2 regions of the Exiguobacterium sp. s59 genome follow, and region 2 is predicted to be linked to the other one. Evidence: predicted binding sites of a transcription regulator. Region 2 holds the regulator's gene; the other holds the start of a gene.

Region 1 (8,418 bases), on a different contig from region 2:
AAAGAAGATTGTGTTCGTCCGGACTTGACCGAAGTCGTTCTCGTAGCGGAACAGGAATGACTCTTCCGAAGAACCGTTCAAGACGAGCTCTTGGTCACGCTTCGACAGGCGCTCGAACGGCACGTCCATGTCGATGTTGAAATGCTGACACATCGCCGCTAACAGTTGCGGATAGTACTGGGAACTCGTCGGCTGCCATGCAGCGATTGCCCCTTCTTTTAACGTTTTCGATGGGTCTGGTATGACGAGTTCCGGGTCGACATCTAATTTCGTCCCGAGTCCGTCACATGTCGGGCAAGCCCCGAACGGTGAGTTGAAGGAGAACATGCGTGGCTCGAGCTCTCCGATCGAGAATCCACAAATCGGGCAGGCATGGTGTTCGCTGAAGAGAAGCTCAGTACCGTCCATCTTGTCGATGATGACACGTCCGTCGGCGAGACGTAATGCCGTCTCGAGAGAGTCGGCGAGGCGTCCTTCGACATCAGGTCGGACGACGAGACGGTCGACAACGACTTCGATGGAATGCTTTTTGTTTTTGTCGAGCTCGATTTCATCCGTCAGCTCGATCGTCTCTCCGTTCACACGGACACGGACGAACCCTTCTTTTTTCAACGAGTCGAACACTTTGACGTGCGTCCCTTTACGACCTGACACAATCGGTGCCAAAATCTGAAGTCGGGTTCGTTCCGGCAACTCCATCACTTGGTCGACCATCTGAGAGATGGTCTGACTCGAAATCTCGATTCCATGGTTCGGACAAACCGGTTTCCCGATACGTGCGAACAGGAGTCGGAGATAGTCATAAATCTCGGTCACCGTCCCGACCGTCGAACGTGGGTTTCGGCTCGTCGTCTTCTGGTCGATTGAGATGGCAGGACTTAATCCTTCAATCGTATCGACGTCCGGTTTATCCATCTGTCCGAGGAACTGACGGGCATACGCAGACAAACTCTCGACGTAGCGGCGCTGTCCTTCCGCATAAATCGTGTCGAACGCGAGCGACGATTTCCCGGAGCCGGACAAGCCCGTCAAGACGACGAGCTGGTCACGTGGGATATCAATATCGATATTTTTTAAGTTATTGACGCGTGCCCCTTTGATGACAATCGCATTTTTCTTTTCAGCCATTTAATTCCCTACCTTCAACTCCAAGATTAAGTCACGCAATTCGGCCGCTCGTTCGAACTGAAGATCGCGCGCCGCTTGCTTCATTTCTTCTTCTAATTTGGCAATCGCTGCCTCGCGTTCGGCCGGTTTCATCGTACTGAGTGATTCGAGCGCCTCTTCCTCGGCCTCGACCGTCGCTCGGATGACGCCACGAACGTCTTTACGAATTGTCTGTGGCGTGATGCCATGTTCTTCATTATAAGCTTGTTGAATCGTACGACGACGATCCGTCTCTTCGATGGCTCTTGCCATCGAGTCGGTCATCTTGTCCGCGAACAGGATGACGTGTCCGTTCGCATTACGGGCCGCCCGCCCAATCGTCTGAATGAGCGAACGGTCAGAACGAAGGAACCCTTCCTTATCGGCATCAAGAATCGTCACGAGACTGACTTCAGGAATGTCGAGTCCTTCCCGCAACAAGTTGATTCCAACGAGCACGTCGTATTTCCCGAGACGAAGATCTCGGATGATTTCAATCCGTTCGAGCGTCTTGATCTCGGAGTGCATATAGTTGACCTTGATTCCCGCTTCACGCAAGTAGTCGGACAAGTCCTCTGCCATCTTCTTCGTGAGCGTCGTCACGAGGACACGCTCGTCTCGCTTGATGCGTTCGCGAATCTGGTCCATCAAATAATCGATCTGACCTTTAATCGGATGAATCTCGATCGTCGGGTCGAGCAGTCCCGTCGGACGAATGATCTGCTCGATCATGTGCGGTGTATGTTCGAGCTCATACGGACCTGGTGTCGCCGAGATGAAGATCGCTTGTGAGACTTTCTTCTCGAACTCATCGAACTTGAGCGGACGGTTGTCTTTCGCAGACGGGAGACGGAACCCGTGGTCGACGAGCACTTGTTTCCGCGCCTGGTCTCCGTTATACATCCCGCGTACTTGCGGCAGCGTCACGTGCGACTCATCGGCAACGAGCAGGAAGTCTTCTGGGAAGTAATCGATCAATGTATATGGGGTCGAGCCTTCTGGCATTAAGTTCAAGTGTCGCGAATAGTTCTCGATGCCTGAACAATACCCCATTTCACGCATCATCTCCAAATCGTAATGCGTTCGCTGTTCGAGACGTTGCGCTTCAAGCAGCTTCCCTTCCTCACGGAACTTTTCGAGTTGCTCTTCGAGTTCCGCTTCGATATTAACGATTGCCTTTTGAAGTTTTTCATCGCGTGTGACGAAGTGGGATGCCGGGAAGATGGCGACGTGATCTCGGTCTGCGATGATTTCTCCCGTCAACGGGTCCATTTCACGGATTCGATCGATCTCATCACCGAAAAATTCGATTCGCATACAGTGTTCGTCACGCGAAGCCGGGAAGATCTCGACGACGTCCCCACGGACACGGAACCGTCCGCGCTGGAAATCGATATCGTTTCGTTCATATTGAATGTCGATGAGTTTACGAAGCATCTCGTCACGCCCCATCTCTTTTCCGACCCGAAGGCTGAGGACGAGACTGCGGTATTCTTCTGGGTTACCGAGACCATATATACAAGAGACCGATGCGACGATGATGACGTCATCCCGCTCAAAGAGAGCCGACGTCGCCGAGTGACGCAGCTTATCGATTTCATCGTTAATGGAAGCATCCTTCTCGATGAACGTATCGGTCGAAGGAACGTACGCTTCCGGCTGATAATAGTCGTAATAACTGACAAAGTATTCGACCGCGTTGTTCGGGAAGAATTCTTTGAACTCGGAATAGAGTTGACCCGCGAGCGTCTTGTTGTGGGCAAGGACGAGTGTCGGTTTCTTCACTTCTTGAATGACGTTCGAGACAGTAAACGTCTTCCCTGTTCCAGTCGCCCCGAGGAGCGTCTGATAACGGTCTCCCCGATTCACGCCTTCGACAAGCTGCCGAATCGCTTCAGGCTGGTCACCTCCTGGTTGAAATTCAGAATGTAATGCAAACGGGATCGATTCCATAAGATACTCCTCACCTTCTCATTTCATAAGTGTCTTTATTATATCATAGACACGAACAAATATTCGCTTATTAGCTTGTAGATGGATATATTCCATTTCTCTTTCATATCATCTTTTCTTTTTCCGTTACCGTCTCAAAAGAAACATCCAATCTCACGCCAATCATCATCTGAGAGTTTAATCGTAATCGCTTTTGTGACATAGGACACGAAAAGTCGAATCCTGGACCTTGTTCCTATTCGATTAAAATTCCCACGATTTTAAAAACGGAAGCCAAATTGGTGTATATTTCGCTCCCTGTCTGCTCCTTTATGTGAAGTTTACAGGTGTAAATGTGAACATTTGTAGGAAAAAAGTAGGATTTTTGAAAAACACTGTTTTAAAACGCTTACATTTTGGGCATATAATGAAGTGGTAAGTCAAATTGCATAGGGAGAAAGGGGAGTATCACATGTCAGCATTTGTAAGTGAAATTATCGGTACGATGCTATTGATTCTGCTCGGTAACGGTGTCGTCGCCGGCGTCGTCCTCCGCCATTCCAAAGCGGAAAACTCTGGCTGGATTGTTATCACAATGGGTTGGGGTCTCGCGGTTATGGTCGGGGTCTACGCAGCCGGTATTTACGGAGGCGCACACATCAACCCTGCCGTCACGATTGGTCTCGCGACAGCAGGAGAATTCCCATGGGCCGATGTCCCACTCTACATCCTTGCTCAGTTTATCGGAGCGTTCATCGGGGCATGTTTGGTGTATGTCCACTACAAGCCGCACTACGATGCGACGGACGATCCAGGTTTGAAACTCGCAACGTTCTCAACTGCACCAGGTATTCGCAACACACCATCTAACTTGATCGGTGAGATTATCGGAACATTCGTCCTTTTGTTTGCGTTGTTGTCATTCGGGGCAAACACATTCGCAGATGGACTCAACCCGCTCATCGTCGGTTTCTTGATTGTCTCAATCGGTCTCTCACTAGGTGGTACGACGGGATATGCGATCAACCCAGCGCGTGACCTTGGGCCACGTATCGCCCACGCTGTCCTTCCGATTAAAGGAAAAGGTTCATCTGACTGGGGCTATTCATGGATTCCAGTCGTTGGTCCGATTATTGGTGCTGTCATTGCCGCTCTCGTATATGGCATTCTCGTCCCTTAACACATAATTTTGAAGGAGGAAATCACATATGGCGAAAGAAAAACGTTATATTCTAGCATTGGACCAAGGAACGACAAGTTCACGGGCAATCATTTTTGATCATGATGGAAAAATTGTCACAGTCGCACAACGCGAATTCAAACAATATTTCCCAAAACCAGGCTGGGTCGAGCATAACGCCAATGAAATTTGGGGTTCTGTCCTCGCGGTCATGGCGGAAGCGTTCGGTTCGGCGGATATCGATCCGAATGAAATCGCTGGAATCGGGATCACGAACCAACGTGAGACAGCAGTCGTTTGGGAGAAAGAAACAGGACGCCCTGTTTACAACGCGGTCGTTTGGCAATCACGTCAAACTGCTGATATCTGTGAAGAACTAAAAGCAGCAGGTCACTCGGATATGGTCCGTGACAAAACAGGTCTCCTCATCGATGCCTACTTCTCAGGTACGAAAGTGAAATGGATTTTGGATAACGTCGAAGGCGCTCGTGAGAAAGCCGAAAACGGTGAACTCCTCTTCGGAACAATCGATACATGGCTCATCTGGAAACTCTCAGGTGGTAAAGCCCACGTAACGGATTATTCGAACGCATCACGTACACTCATGTATAACATTTACGAACAGAAGTGGGATGACGAGTTACTCGAAATCTTGACGGTACCGAAATCAATGCTTCCTGAAGTCAAACCTTCGAGTGAAGTATATGCAAACACGATCCCATATCACTTCTTCGGATTCGAAGTACCAATCGCCGGCGCGGCTGGTGACCAACAGGCTGCCTTGTTCGGTCAAACATGCTTCGAAAAAGGTGAAGGAAAGAACACGTACGGTACAGGTTGCTTCATGCTCATGAACACGGGTGAAGAAGCCGTCAAATCGGATCACGGTCTTTTGACGACAATCGCATGGGGCTATAACGGAAAAGTTGAGTATGCGCTCGAAGGTTCAATCTTCGTGGCCGGTTCGGCAATTCAATGGCTCCGTGACGGATTACGGATGCTGAAATCAGCGAAAGACTCAGAACAATATGCGACGCGTATCGAATCGACAGAAGGCGTATACGTCGTACCAGCCTTCGTTGGTCTCGGTGCACCATACTGGAACTCTGACGTTCGTGGAGCCATCTTCGGCCTCACACGCGGAACAGAGAAAGAACAGTTGGTCCGTGCGACGATCGAGTCACTCGCTTATCAGACGCGTGACGTCCTCACATCGATGGAGAACGATTCAGGTATCAACTTGAAGACACTCCGTGTCGATGGTGGAGCCGTCAGCAACAACTTCCTCATGCAGTTCCAATCGGACATCCTCGACGTTCCGGTTGAACGTCCGGAAGTGAGTGAAACGACTGCACTCGGTGCCGCTTACTTGGCAGGTCTCGCTGTTGGTTTCTGGAAAGACCAAGCAGAGATCAAAGAGCAGTGGAAACTCGATAAGAAGTTCGAGCCAAACATGGACGAGTCTCATCGCGAAGCACTCTACAAAGGTTGGCAACACGCCGTCGAAGCAACGATGGCATTCAAACCATCAAAACTTGACGTATAAGATGAAAGGGCATCCTAACGGGTGCCCTTTTCGTATGCAAAAAAAGAGTACCCGTTAGGATACTCTTACAATTTACGGAGGCGGACACGTGGACTCGTCGGCTCCCCGACGAACAAGATACCGAGTTCGTGTGGATCGGTCTCATACATCGCACGCTGAACGAAACGGATGTCCCCGTTCAGATTCAGCACTTCGAGCTTGATGTACGGTTTATGTTGCTGGAGCGCCTCGTAAAAGCTATGCCCTCCTGTGATGATCGTTCCATTGACTTTATAAATCGATTCACCTGGGATGAGTTGCATCGCCTCTCCCGGTGAATTCGGAAGCGTGTCGACGATGACCGCCCCGCGATTTCCATTGATGAAGACAGGTGTCGTGCCACGATTTTCTCGTTTGATCCACTGAAGCCCAAGCTCATATAGCACGAACAAGGCAAACACGGCATAGTCGACATATGGAATCTCCCATACATACGAGAGACCAAATAGACCGAGAGCAATCAATGCGAGCACTGCGCGATAATTGCTCAATCGTGCAAGTAGCGTTCCCGGCAATGCGCCGGTCGACAACAAGCTGACTCCGATTGGAATCGGAAGAATGATGGGAACCATCGGCCAGTCGAGACCGAACGTCGGTGGCAAGAAGACGACAAGCGGGAAAAACCAAATCCGTTTGACGACATGCCCCCCGATGAACTGACCGCGTTTCGATAAGATCAGTGTCGGGGACGTCTCTTTTGGTCCATTCCAGCGTAAAAGGATCGCTTCCGCGAGCGTGACGAGCCCGAACGTGAGGGCATATACCGTCCAATCGACTCGAGCGAGCTCGATCACCCAATCACTGAGCGCCCCATAAGAGACGACATCGCGCAACATGACGACCCCGAACAAGACGAGAAGCGGAAGCACCGGATTGAAGAATCGCGGATGCATCGTCAACACCACTAGCGTATAGAGCACTGTGAACGAGACGGCCCACTCAAACGTGATGGTCGTCTCAAGTACGATCGTCGCGGCTGATGCGAGGACCGCTAGAAGAAGACTTGGCCAGATGAAATGCTTCCATTCCGACTTCGGCGAGCGTCGTCTCGAACGAAACATGGCTCGTTCTCGTTTGACTCGTGTCATCGATATGTATGTAAGGGCGACGAGCGTCACCCAAAACAGCGGACTACCTAACAACGTCAATAAAGCCGTAACACTCATTCGTACAACTTCCACGCGGTCCAATCCTTTCTTTCATTCAACGTTATTTTGCGGCTTCTTCGAGCGCTCGGTTCAATTGGGCATCGTTCGCCTCATCTTGAATCGCCTCGAGCAACTTCGATTCGAGCGCCGAAGCGGTCTCTTCATCGACAGTCCCTGAAGCCTCGAGACCATTGTCTGTCTGGAATGCTTTCACGGCTTCTGCCATCGTGTCTCCGAAGTATCCCGGTTGACCACCTGGCTCGTAGCCGATTCCCGTCAAAATTTTATGCAAGTTCGAGACGGCATCGCCGTAATCGCCGACTTTTAGTGACTCTTCTTCTGTCAAGACACGGGTCACATTAAAGTAATCTGGTTGAGCCACTTCAATATCCGGCTCGATTCCTTTTTTATTGATCCAGTTCCCGTCTGGCGTGAGCCATTTGCTCGTCGTCAACTTCAGGTTGCTACCGTCCTCTAAATCAAATGCCGTCTGGACGACGCCTTTCCCGAACGTCTTCGTTCCGATGATTGTTGCGCCTGCTCCTTCTTTCATCGCACCCGTCAAAATCTCAGATGCCGAGGCAGAGCCCTCATCCGTCAAGACGAAAAGATTGTACGGTTTTGCTTCGCGGGCGCGACCATTTTGAGCGTCACGGTCCCCGTCCGCATTCTCGATTTGAACGACCGGTTTTGATGTCGGGACGAACCCTTCAGACATCTCGATGACGGCTGGTAAGAGCCCACCTGGGTTCCCACGCACGTCGATGATCAAGCTATCGATATCCTCTGACTCGAGCTGTTCGAGCTGTTCGAGAAACTCATCGGCCGTCGGTTCGGAGAACTGTGTCACTTGAAGATAGCCAATCTTTTTACCGTCCTGCTCTTTCACTTCTGAGAACACCGTCTCGATTGGGATCGTGTCACGCGTGATCTCATAGTCCGCCGTCTGACTGCCACGGCGAATCGTCAATGTGACGGTCGTCCCTTTTTCCCCTCGGATGAGTTGGACGGCTTCTTGTACATCCATTCCTTCGATCGACTCCCCGTCGACCGCTGTGATGATGTCACCGGGGCGAAGGCCCGCCTCCTCGGCTGGAGCGCCTTTGATCGGAGCGACGATTAAGATGTCTTCTCCTTTCTTCTCCAAAGTTGCGCCGATTCCTTCAAAACTCGATTCAATCGAGTCAGTAAATTGCGATGTTTCTTCCGCGTCCAAGAAATCCGAGTATGGATCATCGAGTGCTGCGGTCATGCCGTCGAGCGCTCCTGTCAATAAATCCTCTTCCGAGATGTCTTGTAACGAATGTTCCTCAATCAAATCACGCACTTGGTCGACTTTATCCCAGCCTTCCGCATTCGTCTGAATCGGAAGTGATGTGTCTGTAAACGCCATCGTCGCAAGGCCTGCACCGGCCCCAGCCACGAAC
Region 2 (8,418 bases):
CCCCTTGACGCGTGAACTCGAACTTCCACGCGGTGGGAAAGTGCTGATCACAGATACGGTCGGATTTATCCGTGATTTACCGACGAAACTCGTTGCCGCCTTCCGTTCTACTTTGGAAGAAGTGGTCGGTGCCGATTTGATCCTTCATGTCATCGATGCGTCGAACCCACATTATTTGAACCAAATCGATACGACGAATGGCGTATTGGAAGAACTCGGTGCGAGTGAGGTCCCACAACTCGAGGTATATAATAAGAAAGACCGTCTTACGGAAGACTTCGTCGGTGGACCCCTGTTGATCTCGGCAATTGCACCAGAAGATATCGAACAGTTGATTGGTGCACTCGAAGATAAAATCTCGGACATTTTGACAAAAGTCCACGTCGTCTTACCGGTGACGGCTTTTGAACATTATCACCCGGCGAAAGAGGCGATGTATCGTCTTGAGGAGAGTTTCTTAGATGACGGCTCGGTCGAGTTGATCGGTTATATGAGAGAAGACACGCGTCTATATGCGACGCTAAAACAATTTGAGGTGTAAGTATGTGGCAAGAAAAGATTGAACATTATGATGCACTCGCGCCGTATGTGAAAAAGGCCGAGGAGCGAGTGAAACCATTTTTTGAAAAGATTGAGGAGACGGCTGAGTTCAACCAGTATCGTGTTCTCGAATCGTTTAAAAAGCACAAAGTATCGGATTTTCATTTTAATCCGACGACGGGGTATGGATATGATGATCTCGGTCGTGACACGCTCGAGTCGATTTATGCAGACGTGTTCGGAGCAGAGCTCGCATTATGCCGACCGCAAATCATCTCGGGTACCCACGCAATTGGGATTGCCTTGTTCGGTGTCCTGTTACCGGGTGACGAATTACTGTATATCACAGGTAAACCTTACGACACGCTCGAGGAAATCGTCGGTATCCGTGGAGACGGTCGTGGTTCATTAAAAGAACTTGGTGTCCATTACGATACCGTCGAATTAAAAGAGGATCGTGAAATCGACATCGACCTCGTTCTTGAACGGATTCGTCCGGAGACGAAACTCGTCGGGATTCAGCGTTCGAAAGGATATGCGAATCGTCGCAGTATTCCTGTCGGAGAGATCAAAGTCGCGATCGAACGGATCAAAGCGGCGCATCCGCACGTATATGTGTTCGTCGACAACTGTTACGGAGAGTTCGTCGAGACGATCGAGCCGACGCATGTCGGGGCAGATTTGATGGCGGGTTCTCTCATCAAAAACCCAGGTGGCGGATTGGCGAAAACGGGTGGTTATATTGCCGGAACAAAAGAATTGATTGAACGTTGTTCTTTCCGGATGACAACACCAGGTATCGGTAGTGAGGCAGGTCCTTCACTCTATTCGCTTCAGGAGATGTATCAAGGTTTCTATATGGCCCCTCACACTGTGGCGCAGGCGCTCAAAGGAGCCCACTTGACAGCTAGTCTCCTGTCTTTGATTGGATTTGAGACAGACCCGCACTATACGACTCCTCGAACGGACTTGATTCAATCGGTGACGTTCCGCGACCGCGAGAAGATGATTGCATTTTGTCAAAGCATCCAAATGGCATCGCCGGTAAACGCACATGCGTTACCCGTCCCGGCCTATATGCCGGGATACGAAGACGATGTCATTATGGCGGCTGGAACGTTCATTCAAGGTTCGTCGATCGAGCTATCAGCGGATGGCCCGCTTCGGGCACCTTATACAGCGTACGTTCAAGGTGGTCTGACGTATGCTCACGTAAAAGTCGCTCTCATGTTGGCGTTGAGCCAATTACACGACAAAGGATTGGTCGAATTCAACGATCAAAATCAACACACGCATTTGTAACCATTCTGTCATGTTAACTTTCTTAACATCTATTGACAGGATTGTTGTCATGTATTATTCTCACATTGTGAGACAGAAAAGGAGGGGTAAGGATGGCTGATCAATTTCGTCGCTCCAACCCGTTGTTTCCGATTGGAATCGTCCAAGATCTGACGCAACTGACTGGTAGACAGATTCGGTATTATGAAGAACAGGGTCTGATTTCGCCTAGTCGGACGGAATCGAAACGACGGCTTTATTCCTTTAATGATGTCGAACGTCTACTCGCAATCAAGGATTACATTGACCAAGGCTTTAATTTGGCGGCAATTCGCCACATGTTAGAGCAAGAAGGTGAGAAGGAAGCGGAAACAACTGCTCCGACCGCACCGGTCAATGAAGCACCAAAGGTTTCGGAAAAAGAGTTACATCATTTATTGAAAACACAGCTTCAAGAAGCCGGCCGTTTCAATAAGACGTCGCTCATTCAAGGTGAGCTTTCGCGTTTTTATCGATAACGACGCACACATCAACCATTACACAATGTGAGAGGGGACATTTTACCATGGCCAGAAAAACGTTCACAAAAGAAGACATTAAACGCATCGCACAAGAGGAAGACGTACGCTTTATTCGTCTTCAATTCACGGACATCCTCGGAACAATTAAAAACGTCGAGGTACCGATTAGCCAATTGGACAAAGCACTTGATAACAAGATGATGTTTGACGGATCGTCAATCGAAGGATTCGTCCGCATCGAGGAATCAGACATGTACTTATATCCAGACCTCAACACATGGGTTGTCTTCCCGTGGACAGATGGCAGCGGAAAAGTCGCTCGCTTAATTTGTGATATTTATAACCCAGACGGTACACCGTTCAGCGGTGACCCACGCGGTACACTCAAGCGTAACCTTGAGAAAATGCAAAAACTTGGCTTCTCAGCGTTCAACGTTGGACCAGAGCCAGAGTTCTTCTTGTTCAAGAAAGACGCATCAGGCCGTCCGACACTTGAGCTCAATGACCAAGGTGGATACTTCGACTTGGCACCAGTTGACCTCGGTGAGAACTGCCGTAAAGAAATCGTCATCGAACTTGAAAACATGGGCTTTGAAATCGAAGCATCACACCACGAAGTTGCACCAGGGCAACATGAAATCGACTTCAAATACGCGGATGCTGTCACAACGGCAGATAACATCCAAACGTTCAAGCTCGTCGTTAAGACGATTGCTGCGAAGTATGGTCTTCACGCGACATTCATGCCGAAGCCACTCTTTGGTGTAAACGGTTCAGGAATGCACGCGAACATGTCACTCTTCAAAGGCGACACGAACGTCTTCTACGATCCAAATGGCGACATGGAACTTTCAGACACAGCTCGCGCATTCACAGCTGGTATTTTGGAGCACGCTCGTGCGTTCACGGCAGTATGTAACCCGACTGTGAACTCTTACAAGCGTCTCGTACCAGGCTACGAAGCACCTTGCTACGTTGCATGGAGCGCACGTAACCGTTCACCGCTCGTACGTGTTCCAGCAGCACGTGGTCTCTCGACTCGTATCGAAGTACGTTCGGTTGACCCAGCGGCTAACCCGTACCTTGCACTTGCTGCCCTCTTGGCTTCAGGTCTTGACGGAATCGAAAAAGATTTGAACGCACCAAAACCAATCGACAGCAACATCTACGTGATGGACAAGCCAGAGCGTGTAGCGAACGGAATCGACGATCTCCCAGCAACACTCTTTGATGCACTCGAAGTCCTTCGTGCGGATAAAGTCGTGATGGAATCACTCGGTGAGCACATCGGCGAACATTTCCTCGAATTGAAAGAAATCGAGTGGGATATGTTCCGTATGCAAGTAACGGAGTGGGAGCGCGATCAGTACATGACGCTCTACTAATAATAGAAGTATGCAAAAGAGCAATGGATGTCCTTCTTCAGAAGGATCGTTCATTGCTCTTTTTGTTGTGCTTCAGATGAAGCAGATATATATAAAGGACCACCTTCCGTGATCAGTCGGAAGGTGGTCCTTTCGTCGGTCAAAATGCTTTTTTTATAAATGTCGATGTATAGTCGAGTGCCGTATGCAATGTCGTCGCGAATACGAGTCCTAGAAAGAACGGCATGCCGTGAACGTCCACCCATGACCGAATCTCCGCCTCATATGCCGTAAAAGGTAATAGCAGGATGAGCGGAAAGCCGATGTACGCAATCCGAATCACATCACTCAAACCAGGTAAATGCGAGAAGAGCGAGCGGTGCGGCATGAGCTTCACATAAGGTAGCCATATCAATTTAAGTGGACCCCATCGATAATAGGCATCTGATTTTAGATCGAGATCCGGGGAGAGCCAGAGTGTGCCGATAATCGCACCGATGATCAATGCGAACGGAACATCGATTTCAAGAAAAGGCGTGGCAACCGCAAGTGCTCCGGTTGCCACGAGATTCGTTCGAGTATGTGTCTTGCCACTAGCCATTAGTGAATCGTCCGGTATACACCGATAACCTTCCCTAAAATCGAAACATTGTCAAAATACATCGCTTCTAACTCATCATTTTCCGGTTGGAGACGAACTTTTGAAGCTTCTTTATAGATTCGTTTCACCGTCGCCTCACCCTCATCGGTCATAGCGACGACAATCTCTCCATTGTCGGCCGTGCTCTGCTGGCGGACGAGCACGCGGTCTCCGTCCAAAATCCCAGCGTTAATCATCGAATCCCCAGAAACCGACAACATGTATACATTATCTGAACCAACGATATGTGCCGGGAGCGGGAAGTGTTCTTCCACGTTCTCGATGGCGGTAATCGGTGTCCCGGCGGTAACTTTCCCGATAACCGGTACGTACATGACGGACTCTTGTTCTTCCATTGCCGGCATATCTTCAGTCAAAATCTCAATCGCGCGAGGCTTCGTCTTGTCCCGACGAATCAACCCGCGTTTTTCTAGACGATCTAGGTGACCGTGTACGGTCGAACTAGAAGCAAGGCCGACGGCTTCTCCAATTTCACGAACAGAAGGTGGATATCCCTTTGCTCGAACTTCATCTTTGATGAAATCAAGAATCTGTTGTTGTCGCGCTGACATTTTTTTCATTATGTTCACCTCGATGTAATCGAATAACCTGCAAACGCATCCTATTCTTTATGTGTCTAGTGTAACACAAGAACACATGAGCGTACAAACATTCGTTCGTTATTTTCTGTTGACCGAACACGGGTTCTTGTTTTATGATGAGAACAGATAAACGAACAAACGTTCTAACGAACATATATTCTTATACAGGAGGCAATGCAATTATGAAAGATACACTCAACGGAATCATTTTAGTCGGAATGCTCTTGGTCGGGATGTTCGCTTTTTATTTGGCAGGAGAGATGCGGGGGGAACCGGCAGCGGTTGAACCAGTCGTCACATCGGAACGCACGATTGAAGAAGAGGTCGCGTATGTCCAGGCAGAATCACTCGAAGCACAGATCATGGCGGAGCGAGAAGAGCATAACGAACGTAAAACAAAATGGTATGCCGCTGAGTGATCGTTCATCATTGCGTACCGTTCTCGAACTGTGTATCGTAAGGAATGAATGCGATGAAAGGGAGTGATGCGATGCGAGTCGTCATCTATTGTCGGGTATCGACGAACAAGTCCACCCAAGAGACATCACTCAGTCGGCAAGTCGATGAATTACAGCAACTGGCTTCGCAACTAGGGGCAGAAGTCATAGATATCATCACGGAACAAGAAAGTGGGTACGAGGTGAATCGAAAGGGCTTGCTTGATTTACTTGACCACGTGTCGACGTCTGATTTGGACGCCGTGCTTGTCACGGACGACAGTCGCTTGGGGCGAGGAAATGCCAAGATTGCCATCTTGCACACATTAATGAAACACGACGTTCGGTTGTTGACGATGCAATCGACATCGGACTACGTCGTTTCCGATGCCGAGAAGATGGTGTTGGAGATTGTCAGTGTCGTTGAAGAATATCAGCGGAAAATTCACAACGCTAAAATTTCTCGTGGGATGCGTCGTGCCGTTGCCAACGGATTCAATCCGCAACGGAACATTCAGAACAACGATCAAGGTGGGCGACATCGAATCGAAGTACCAATTGAAGAGATCATTCAACTGCGCGAACGTGGGTTGACGTTTGCCGAGATTGCGGCAACGCTCCGTGGATTCGGGTATGAAGTGTCGAAAGCGACCGTGAATCGACGGTATCTCGAGCACCAGTCAGTTGCTGAAACTTGATTCTTCCTCTCTGATTTTGTAAAGTATAAGAACAAATTCACTAGAGAGGGGGCGAGTCAGATGTTAGCACCAGGACAATTGGAGCGAATCAATTTCCTCGCCAACAAAGCGAAGACAGAAGGACTGTCTCAAGATGAAATGAACGAGCAACAAAACCTACGCCAAGAATATTTGAAGGCGTTCCGTCAATCGTTCAAGTCGCAAATGATGGGCATGAAAGTCGTGGATCCAGATGGCAACGACGTCACGCCTGAGAAATTGAAAGAAGATCAAAAACGCTATCGTGGCGAGTGATGCTGAATGCACATCCTATTTCGTATAGGATGTGCATTTTTGTTATACACGAACGCTCATCAGACGAACGGATTTCGGTTCATTTCATGCAATTGAAGGAAACGATTTCAATGAATGTGTTATACTAATTAATTAGTTGTGACACACGAATGAGTGTGATAAAATATGACGGGTAGAAAACCTTCTTAACACAGAGAGGATGAAATTAGTGGAAACAACTACTAAAGAATTATTAGCGATTAACTCGATCCGGACGCTCTCAATTGATGCGGTCCAAAAAGCGAACTCTGGTCACCCAGGGATGCCGATGGGTGCTGCACCTATGGCGTTTACACTTTGGACAGACAAAATGCGTCATAACCCGAAAAACCCGAACTGGTTCAACCGTGACCGTTTCGTACTTTCGGCAGGCCACGGATCGATGCTCTTGTATTCGCTCCTTCACTTGTCTGGATATGATTTGTCGATGGACGACCTTAAATCATTCCGTCAAATGGACTCGAAGACTCCTGGTCACCCAGAGTACCGTCATACGGCTGGTGTAGATGCGACGACGGGACCGCTTGGACAAGGGATTGCGATGGCTGTCGGGATGGCCATGGCAGAGAAGCATTTAGAAGCGACTTACAACCGCGACGAGTTCAACGTCGTTGACCACTACACGTTCGGGATTTGCGGAGATGGAGATTTGATGGAAGGTGTTTCAGCGGAAGCAGCATCACTCGCTGGTCACTTGAAGCTCGGTAAACTTGTCGTGCTTTACGATTCAAATGATATCTCGCTCGATGGCGATCTTCACAAGTCGTTCTCTGAAAGCGTAGAAGACCGTTTCAACGCATACGGATGGCAAGTCATTCGTGTTGAAGACGGAACAGATATCGATTCAATCGCAAAAGCAATCGACGCAGCGAAAGCTGAGACGTCAAAACCAACATTGATTGAAGTGAAAACGGTCATCGGATTCGGTTCACCGAACAAGTCAGGGAAATCAGCCTCACACGGTGCACCACTCGGAGACGCTGAAATCGAATTGACGAAACAGTTCTATAAATGGGAAGGCGAATCGTTCTACGTGCCGAACGAAGTATACGACTTGTTCAACGAGAAAGTTGTCGAGCCTGGCGCAAAATACGAGTCAGACTGGAACGAACTCGTAGAAGCATATAAATCGGCACACCCAGAACTCGGTGCACAGTTCGAGCGTGCGATGAACAACGAACTTCCTGAAGGTTGGGACAGTGAGTTGCCGACATTCGAAATCGGTTCGAAAAAAGCAACACGTCAAACGAGCGGTGAAGTGTTGAACGCAATCGCAAAAGCAGTACCGACACTCTTCGGTGGATCGGCTGACCTTGCCGGTTCAAACAACTCGATGATTAAGGGTGCAGTGGACTTCGATGAAGATCCAGCTGGACGTAACATCTGGTTCGGTGTTCGTGAGTTCGCAATGGCGGCAGCTGTAAACGGAATGGCACTTCACGGTGGCGTACTTCCTTACGGTGCGACATTCTTCGTCTTCTCGGATTACCTTCGCCCGGCAGTCCGTCTTGCTGCACTCATGGGACTCCCATCGACGTTCATCTTGACGCACGACTCAATCGCAGTCGGTGAAGATGGTCCGACACACGAGCCGGTTGAACACTTGATGAGCTTCCGTGCGATGCCAAACCTCTCTGTTCTTCGCCCGGCAGACGGTAAAGAAACGATTGCTGCTTGGAAACAAGCTGTGACATCGAAAACGACACCGTCACTTCTTGTCTTGACTCGTCAAGCGTTGCCTGAGCTTGAAGGCACATCGATTGAAACGGCAGGAAAAGGAGCATATGTCGTTGCAGGAGAATCGAAAGATGCAGACGTCCTCTTACTCGGAACAGGTTCGGAAGTACACGTCCTCGTCGAAGCGCGTGAACAGCTCGCGTCAGAAGGTGTGAATGCGGCAGTTGTTTCAATGCCATCATGGGAACTCTTTGAAGCTCAATCTGCTGAATATAAAGAATCTGTCCTTCCATCTTCAATCACGAAGCGTGTATCACTTGAAGCG

What was found. The regulator LexA, encoded in region 2, represses DNA repair genes until DNA is damaged. The targets are predictions, from matches to a motif close to CGAACATATGTTCG.
Region 1: the regulator LexA is predicted to act here: its motif matches at 3,152-3,165, upstream of uvrB (excinuclease ABC subunit UvrB).

What each region holds. Positions count from the first base shown of each region.
Region 1 is NZ_JACSKG010000003.1:300,456-308,873, forward strand. It holds gene uvrA (excinuclease ABC subunit UvrA) at 1-1,128, opposite strand, end outside; gene uvrB (excinuclease ABC subunit UvrB) at 1,129-3,099, opposite strand; gene KNO91_RS07455 (MIP/aquaporin family protein) at 3,551-4,258, shown strand; gene glpK (glycerol kinase GlpK) at 4,287-5,804, shown strand; gene KNO91_RS07465 (PDZ domain-containing protein) at 5,870-7,024, opposite strand; gene KNO91_RS07470 (S41 family peptidase) at 7,053-8,418, opposite strand, start outside.
Region 2 is NZ_JACSKG010000004.1:270,404-278,821, reverse strand. It holds gene hflX (GTPase HflX) at 1-541, shown strand, start outside; gene KNO91_RS09580 (methionine gamma-lyase family protein) at 544-1,842, shown strand; gene KNO91_RS09575 (MerR family transcriptional regulator) at 1,935-2,339, shown strand; gene glnA (type I glutamate--ammonia ligase) at 2,387-3,727, shown strand; gene KNO91_RS09565 (metal-binding protein) at 3,867-4,307, opposite strand; gene lexA (transcriptional repressor LexA) at 4,307-4,927, opposite strand; gene KNO91_RS09555 (hypothetical protein) at 5,131-5,367, shown strand; gene KNO91_RS09550 (YneB family resolvase-like protein) at 5,439-6,083, shown strand; gene KNO91_RS09545 (DUF896 domain-containing protein) at 6,144-6,377, shown strand; gene tkt (transketolase) at 6,577-8,418, shown strand, end outside.